Regions from separate parts of the Fusibacter sp. genome, predicted to be linked through region 2. Evidence: a T-box and tRNA genes for the amino acid it is inferred to sense, from the RefSeq annotation. Region 2 holds a T-box; the other holds one or more tRNA genes.
The links. A T-box is a leader RNA that pairs with one kind of tRNA and senses whether it is charged. The one in region 2 lies ahead of serS (serine--tRNA ligase), so its partner is inferred to be a tRNA-Ser.

Region 1: it has a tRNA-Ser gene. The T-box ahead of serS (serine--tRNA ligase) is inferred to sense a tRNA for this amino acid. The anticodon was not compared.

The regions. Positions count from the first base shown of each region.
Region 1 covers NZ_JBVBZF010000001.1:272,944-277,156, reverse strand. The annotation lists gene AC220I_RS02295 (hypothetical protein) at 1-985, opposite strand, end outside; tRNA gene AC220I_RS02290 (tRNA-Glu) at 956-1,041, opposite strand; gene AC220I_RS02285 (DUF1937 family protein) at 1,044-1,451, opposite strand; gene AC220I_RS02280 (GatB/YqeY domain-containing protein) at 1,448-1,900, opposite strand; gene AC220I_RS02275 (hypothetical protein) at 1,916-2,191, opposite strand; gene AC220I_RS02270 (co-chaperone GroES) at 2,191-2,475, opposite strand; tRNA gene AC220I_RS02265 (tRNA-Ser) at 2,545-2,637, opposite strand; tRNA gene AC220I_RS02260 (tRNA-Cys) at 2,642-2,715, opposite strand; gene AC220I_RS02255 (hypothetical protein) at 2,701-2,991, opposite strand; tRNA gene AC220I_RS02250 (tRNA-Val) at 3,092-3,165, opposite strand; gene AC220I_RS02245 (AAA family ATPase) at 3,177-4,213, opposite strand, start outside.
Region 2 covers NZ_JBVBZF010000058.1:7,082-11,294, reverse strand. The annotation lists gene AC220I_RS09495 (winged helix-turn-helix transcriptional regulator) at 1-348, shown strand, start outside; gene serS (serine--tRNA ligase) at 455-1,735, opposite strand; T-box leader at 1,938-2,138, opposite strand; gene AC220I_RS09485 (sigma-54-dependent Fis family transcriptional regulator) at 2,373-4,139, shown strand.

The DNA of each region.
Region 1 (4,213 bases), on a different contig from region 2:
TTTCCAGATAATTTGTAGTAGTATCTGTTGCTGACACTTTTGCATTTATATCAGAATGTAAAGCACTATTTGATATATGTGAATCAATTTGAGCGTGAGTATTTGTACCTTTATTTAAAATGTTGGTGTGATCAATACTTGCTTCTGTAAAGTGAACAGTACTATCCCCAATGTGAGTATCAATTTGGGCGTGAGTATTGGTACCAATATTTTGAATTAACGTGTGGTCAATACTTGCAACTGTAAAGTGAATACTTCCTGTACCGATATGTGAATCAATTTGGGCATGAGTGTTAGTTCCTGCACCACCAATATTATCGTGAACAAGGTTTGCCTCAACAATATCAAGATCAATTTCATTATTGCCAACATCATCCGTTACAGATAGTTTATTACTGCCAACATTAATGTTTTTAAATTCGAGGTCAGTTGTAGTTTTTTGTTTGAAAATACCTACTCCACCAACCCCAACATTACTTGCTGTATTGGCTTCACCTACTGCTGGACTAGTACTAATTTGAAATTGTTCATTTAGTCCTGGATTTAACACTGAAAAAGTGATATTGCCACCAGCAACCAATTTATCAAATAATGAACCTGGTGCAGTATCATTTGAAGAAGCTGCAACAGCATCATTAGCGTGTACAACCGTGTCAGCAATGTGAGCATCAATTTGGGCATGGGTGTTGGTACCAACGTTCATGATATTATCATGATTAATTGTGCTTTCGTTTATGGTACCACCATCAGCAGCAATCCAACTAGCCCCATCATAAACATATAACCCTGCCATACCAGCAGTTAGATAATATAGTTCACCTATAGATGGGCTTGCAGGGAAAGCAGTTCCTGATGCAACCTGCATGTTTACTGCAACAGATTCTTCTGTTAATTCTATTCCGTCAATTAGCATTGGGAGATCTCCATGAATTATGGAGTATTTATCGGAGGGGATTGGTACAGCAGACGAGGTTCGAACTCGCAAAGCCTTTCGGCACTAGGTTGAGAGCCTAGTTTCTTTAACCATTTGAATACTGCTGTATTTAAAGAGAATCGTCTCGTTTGCTATGCAAATAATAAATTGGCATATTGAGACTTTGTGCATATTTAATTTCAGCCTGAACACCAGTTGAGTTTTCCCAACCTGGGAGCATTAACACCCAAAGTTCACTAGCGTTGTTCAACATTCCCAGACAATAGTTTTGCCAAAAATCAAAAGTTGCAGGTAAATGGTGCATCATAGCCAAATGATGGCAATGTACAATCGGTGAAAAAGCTAATAATCCGTCATTCATCATTTGTGCAATTTGAAATTCAGCTTCTTTGTGGCGTACCGATTGTACAAAACCACTTTCATCACTATAGGGGCTTGCAAGATATACCATTCCTTTACCATGAAAATGATTTTCTACACGAATGATAAATCTTTTAAGTTTTAATAGAAAGTTCATGAAAGCATAGTTTTAGTTAAATCACTAGCAACCTTGCCATCATATAACCCTTTATGGTTTTCTTTCAAGAATTTCATTACTTTACCCATTGATCGAGCATCAGTCAAATCTTCTTCTTCAATATAGGCTTGAATGATAGTTGCTAGTTCATCATCAGTATATTGGTGAGGTAAATATGCTTCTAGAACTGTCCTTTCATCAATAGCAATCTGATATGCTGATTGGTTTGGATCGATGTGAGAGAGTGTCTCATTAATGTTCTTAATAAATTTTTTGATGACTGCAATTACTTCATCATCTGTTGATTCACGGTTACCATCATTCTTACCAACCATTTCAGCTTCACCAATTAAAGTTGTTAATAGGGTAGCCTTTGCACGATGATTTTCTGAACGAGAAAGTAAACGGAGAGAACGTTGATCAAATTTTATTTGTGTTAAAAGGGACATAGTAATCTCCAAAAATTATATGTTAATATCATCTGTTGAAAGATGTATAGAAACAACATCAAATTCAGCATTTTTACCAGGGTGTTTTGTATTAACCCAATTAATAAGCTCAGTCCGATATTGATAAGCCATTCGTTTTGAAAAGAAAGAAATGGCAGCAGAAAGTGACTCTTCTTGTAAGAGTTTAATTGTGCCATTAATTAAATCAGTTTCATTTCCGACATAATTTTCACGAATAACAGAACCGTCGGCTCTTAGTGAGCGACCTATAATAGCGAACTTTTCAACCATTAAGTGATAATTCCAATGATATGTTCATCTTTGATGATACGATATTCAACACCGTCAACTTCAACCATATCACCTTGATGTTTAACAAACACAATTTTATCACCATCATTTACAGTAACTGGAACAAGTTGTGCATCGACATATTTGCCTGGACCGTGGGAAATAACAGTACCTGTTGCAGGTTTCTTTTGGGCTTGACCTGGGATAATTATTCCACCTTGAGAAATTTCATCAGCTTTATCTTCAAGGACAACAATTCGGTCATGTAGTGGGGTTAGTTTCATTATAATCTCCTATTTTATCTAGTCTATTATAATATGTATAGAATAAAAAACAACAGAAAATTTAAGAATTGGCGGAAGTGGTGGGATTCGAACCCACGGACCCACTTTCGTGGGTCGACGGTTTAGCAAACCGCTGCCTTAAACCAACTCAGCCACACTTCCAATTTGGAGACGAGTAACGGAATCGAACCGATACCTGAAGGGTTGCAACCAACTGCACTACCATTATACGAACTCGTCATAATCGTCTTTATATTTATTTAATGCTCTACGTTCTTGCATAGTTAAACGGTCTAAACTACTTTGCCAATCGTTACGTCTTGGATTACAACAACAGTAACATTTCGTAACTTTTGGGGTACGAGCAACCATACCAGCAAGTTTTGCACACATATCATTAGTTCCCATCTCAAGTTGTCGCCAACCTTGATATCCATAGCCCCAATGATTCTGACGTTTCTTCATAACACGACGATAATCGTGTCTACGTTGAGCACGAGAAAATTTAATAACCATATTGTTACACCTCACTTGTTAACGCCCCAGCAAGTGTTGACTGGGACTACATTATGGGTTGTAACATATAAGTCTCCTTTAAATTCATCAAATTATTTATTGGTAGTTCCAAACAGAATCGAACTGTTAACTACACCATGTCACGGTGTCGTGATACCTTTTCACTATGGAACTAATGTAATCCTTTACACTAACAAACTGTAGTTTGTTGAAACTTTCGGCACATCCTTTGCAATCACACGATATCGATCGGTTTCATAAACAGATTTACCATTCTTTTCGTATGAGAGATCTTTGATACGAACGTAGAATTCGTCATAACGTTCTTCCAACTCTTCATCTTCCTCTTCCATGTGACGAATTTCAGCTTCAGTAAAGTTACGTTTGACTTTCACTTCACAATCCCAACTATTGCTAGTGGGCTTGGTAACAAAAGGTGTATCGTGAATAACACGTTTTTCGTTTGTTGCCAAATCGAAGACTTCTAGAACTTCCATCATTGCAACAGTTTCTTGACGTGTGTCAATGTTCAAGTCATCAACGATATCTTCAACATGTTCACCAAAACGAATATGTTCTTCAACAATGGATTGCAACATATCAAAACTAAATAGTCTTGAACGACGTGATAGATCAACAATCTCGTCAACAATCTCACTAGAAACATTATGATCTTCACAATAACCAGTGATACTTGCTTCATCCAACTTTTTGTGACGAATGTGGTAATATGCTCGACCAGGACGACCCAACATAAATTCACTAATATCCCAATCACTATTTTCTGTGAAAATAGATAGACGTTTTGTTTTATCTACACCATCCATTAATGATAATAAATCATTTTGGGTAGGACCTTCGGAATGTTTCGAATTTGAATACATCTTACCAAACTCATCAAAAATTAGAACACATTCACCAATGTTTTCAACAAAATTTGTGAAATCAGAACCAATATATGGATTTTTGATTAAAATAACAGGTAAATTTAATTCGGTGATAGCCTTATTTGCTATCAAAGACATTAACAAAGATTTACCAGTACCTTTGTCGCCAGTTAATAAAACTCCAGTTGCTGCATCACGGTCTTGATATGAATAAAGAATTTTTTCAGCACGTTTGTTTGTGCGACCATAAATTTTAGCAGGAACTTCAAACTGATCTTTTACAATAGACAAATAATAACCTAGTAGTTGAGCAAATTCAACTGAATAGATTCGAG
Region 2 (4,213 bases):
GATAAACTGGCCTTCAAGGATAAAAGTTATTCTTGTACATTTGAAATCACAATGGAAATTATCGGTGGCAAATGGAAGCCACTAATCCTATGGCATCTTGGAACAAAAGGCACCTTGAGATTTAATGAGCTCAGAAAAATAATGCCTCAAATTACGCCTAAAATGTTGACACAGCAGCTGCGCGAACTTGAAGTTGACCATTTGATTAAAAGAACGGTCTATCCAGTTGTACCACCAAAAGTCGAATACGATTTGACAAAGGTCGGACAAGATTTAATGCCCATTATCAAGAGCATGCACCATTGGGGCAATGGCTATTACTCAAATTATGTTTCAACCATAGAATAGACACAAAAAAAAGGTCATTTCTCCACATTGAAGAAATGACCTTTACTTTTTAAAATGCATTCATCAACAAGGTCTTGAAAGATCCCTTATTGATTCTCATCGTAATCTACTTAATAACCTCTTTACCACCCATATACATTTGAAGTGGCTTTGGAATTCTGATAGAACCATCTTCCTGTAAGTTGTTCTCAAGGAAAGCAATCAGCATTCTAGGAGGTGCAACCACAGTGTTGTTCAATGTGTGTGGGAAGTAGTTTCCTTCTTCCTTGTTTCTCACTCTTATGCCAAGTCTTCTCGCTTGAGCGTCTCCAAGGTTTGAACAGCTACCGACCTCAAAGTACTTTTTCTGACGTGGTGACCATGCTTCAACGTCAATACTCTTCACTTTTAGGTCAGCCAAGTCACCTGAACAGCACTCAAGTGCTCTTACAGGGATATCGAGTGTTCTAAAGAAGTCAATCGTATTGTTATAGAGCTTTTCAAACCACTCTGGACTTTCTTCTGGCTTACAGACCACAATCATCTCTTGCTTTTCGAATTGATGAATACGGTAAACGCCTCTTTCTTCAATACCATGTGCACCAACTTCTTTTCTAAAACAAGGTGAATAGCTTGTAAGTGCTTGTGGCAATTCTTCTTCATCCATAAGGTTGTCGATGAACTTACCAATCATAGAATGCTCACTTGTCCCGATTAGGTATAGGTCCTCGCCTTCTATTTTATACATCATGTTTTCCATTTCAGCAAAGCTCATAACACCTGTTACCACTTCAGAACGAATCATGAAAGGCGGAATATAGTATTCAAAGCCTCTATCGATCATAAAGTCACGTGCATAAGATAAGATGCCTGAGTGAAGTCTTGCAATATCACCTCTTAAATAGTAAAAACCATTTCCACTTGTTTTACGTGCACTTTCAAGGTCAATTCCTTTTAACTTCTCCATGATTTCAACATGGTATGGCACTTCAAATGCAGGCACTGCAGGCTCACCAAATTTTTCAACTTCAACATTTTCGCTATCATCCTTACCTAATGGTACAGAATCGTCAATAATATTTGGGATCACAAGCATTCTCTCTCTAATTTGCTCAGAAAGCTCTTGCTCTTTAACTTTAAGTTCTTCAAGTTCAGCACCGATTGCTGCTACTTTTTCCTTGGTTTTCTCAGCTTCTTCCTTCATGCCTTTGGCCATATAGCCACCGATTTCTTTACTGACGGCATTTCTTACCCCTCTAAGCTCATCTGCTCTCGTCTTTGCAGCTCTGTAAGCTTCATCAAGCTCAATAACCTCATCCACCAAAATGATCTTATGATCTTGAAATTTCTTTCTCATGTTTTCCTTCACGAGCTCTGGATTACTTCTCACCAATTTGATATCTAACATATCTACACCACCTTCTTAAGATTAAAATACTTAATTCCTAAAACCTATCAGGGTAAAAATTTACGATTGCACTTTAGTCTCAAATCTCGTTATATGTAACAACATTTGAGTCATTTCACAATTGTCACAAACCACTTTTGAACATCCTTGCTCTAAACTGGATGAAAATGAATGATTTACAATAAAAAAACTTCCACCCCAAACATGGGACGGAAGTACCGCGTTGCCACCCAAATTGCGACCCCTTATCAAGGTCACCATCTCGTTACAGCTATAAAGGGCATACCCTTCGACTCTTCGTCGACAGCTCCCAAAGTGGAGGGGCTTCTATTTGTACTAACTTTCACCAACCGTTAGCTCTCTATAACAAATCATAAACCTTAGCTTTGATCAACACTGAAACAAATATATGTTATTTTTATTTTATCGCAGAATCAAATAATATCAAGGAAAATTTTTAAATTCATATTGAGATTATAAAAAATCCTTGATTAAAATGTAATTTTTTATTGATTTAAAAAGATATCCTCGTCAAATCGCTTGAATTTTCTGAATACTATGATTAAAATGAACACTATAACAGATTGCGTCCTCATCAGTATCTTTCAAATGGATGGCTATCAACTAGGAGTTGTATATGATTAAACTTATTAAAATCAAAGATGTGGTTCAGGAAATTTCGGAAGCGATTGCCAGTGTCCTCAACATGGATGTCATCATATCCGATAATGAGTTTCATAAGATTGGAGATACAAAAAAGCACTTTGATCTTGAGGTATTATATATTAAAGATACCTACGTCATCGGTTCTGTGCTCAAATCAGGGAAACCAGTTGTTATCTCTGGAAAAGAAGACAATGAAAACTGTATTGTCTGTAAAGAAAAGGACAAGTGCAACCTACAAGCTATGATCTGTATTCCAATCCAACACGATGCTGATACTTTAGGTGCAATAGGCCTTATTGCCATTTCAGAAGAATATCGAAATACTTTACTCGATAATCAGACAAACCTCATCGAGTTCTTGACCAGAATGGCAGACCTCATTGTCAGCAAGGCATTGGAACAAGAAGCGTCTGACAAACTCCAAGTGGCCATTAATCAAATGGTTGCAATCATAGACTCTGTTGATGAGGGCATCATCGCAGTGGATGAACAAGGCTATATTGTTTATAAAAATGCCTTCATCAAGGAAATTCTCTCATCAATGCCAAATCACACGAAAGAAAAGAGAATCTATGAAATTTTACCGGAATCCTATATTCAAAACCTTGTAATTCAAAAAAAACCATTTCATAATGTTGAGCTTTCCATCAATAAAGGGAATCGCGAATTTCATTCATTCGTCTCTGGAAAGCCAGTTCTTCTCGGAACTAAAAGCGCAGGTTCCATCTTGGTATTTAAAAAAATGGAGGACATCTTTAATGTGGTCAATACAATCTCTTTAAATAATCAATCCACACACTTTGAAGATATCATCGGTGAGAGTTATGAAATCAATCAGGCAAAAGAACGTGCTCGCCATGTTTCAAATAGCAACTCAACCATATTGATTTTAGGCGAAAGTGGTACAGGAAAGGAATTGTTTGCTAGGGCCATTCACTATAGTAGTAATCGCCGTGAAAAACCTTTTATTGCATTCAACTGTGCTGCAATTCCCGAAAGTCTTTTGGAAAGTGAGTTATTTGGCTATGAAGAAGGTTCTTTTACTGGGGCTACAAAGGGTGGAAAACTTGGTAAATTCCAATTGGCTCAAGGTGGTACCATATTTCTCGACGAAATTGGTGATGTACCCATTCACCTTCAAACAAAACTCCTTAGAGTCCTACAAGAAAAGAGCATTGAAAAAATTGGAGGGCATAAAAGCATTGCACTTGATGTCAGAGTCATAGCAGCCACTAACAAAGCTCTAGAAAAAATGGTGACTGAAGGCGCCTTCAGGGAGGATCTCTTTTATAGACTAAGCGTCATTCCGATTACAATTCCACCACTCCGAGAGCGTACAGGTGACATCAAAACTTTGTTACAGTACTTCTTAAATCATTATAATAAGAAACTCAACAAGAACATTCAGGATTTCAATAAAAATGTTGAAGCAATTCTAATTAAAAATCCATGGAAAGGCAATGTCAGGGAACTTGAGAATGTCATTGAATATGCTGTAAATATGGAAACAACACAGTCCATTACAATGAATAGCATTCCAAAGCGAATTCTCACAACAGACCATAGACCTGAAAACGAAAGTGTTCAAATGACTCTTGAAGAAATGGAGCAAAGAATGATTAAAGAAGCCCTTGCCCTTTATGGCTCTGGTTTGGAAGACAAAAATAAAATTGCTCAAGTCTTGGGCATTGGTATTGCCACGCTATATCGAAAAATTAAAAAATACAATCTCGAGTAAAGATTCCTCAACACCTTTTAATAAGCAAAACATTTGATCGCCTTTCAGTATTCGTTATGATTAACTTCCATAAC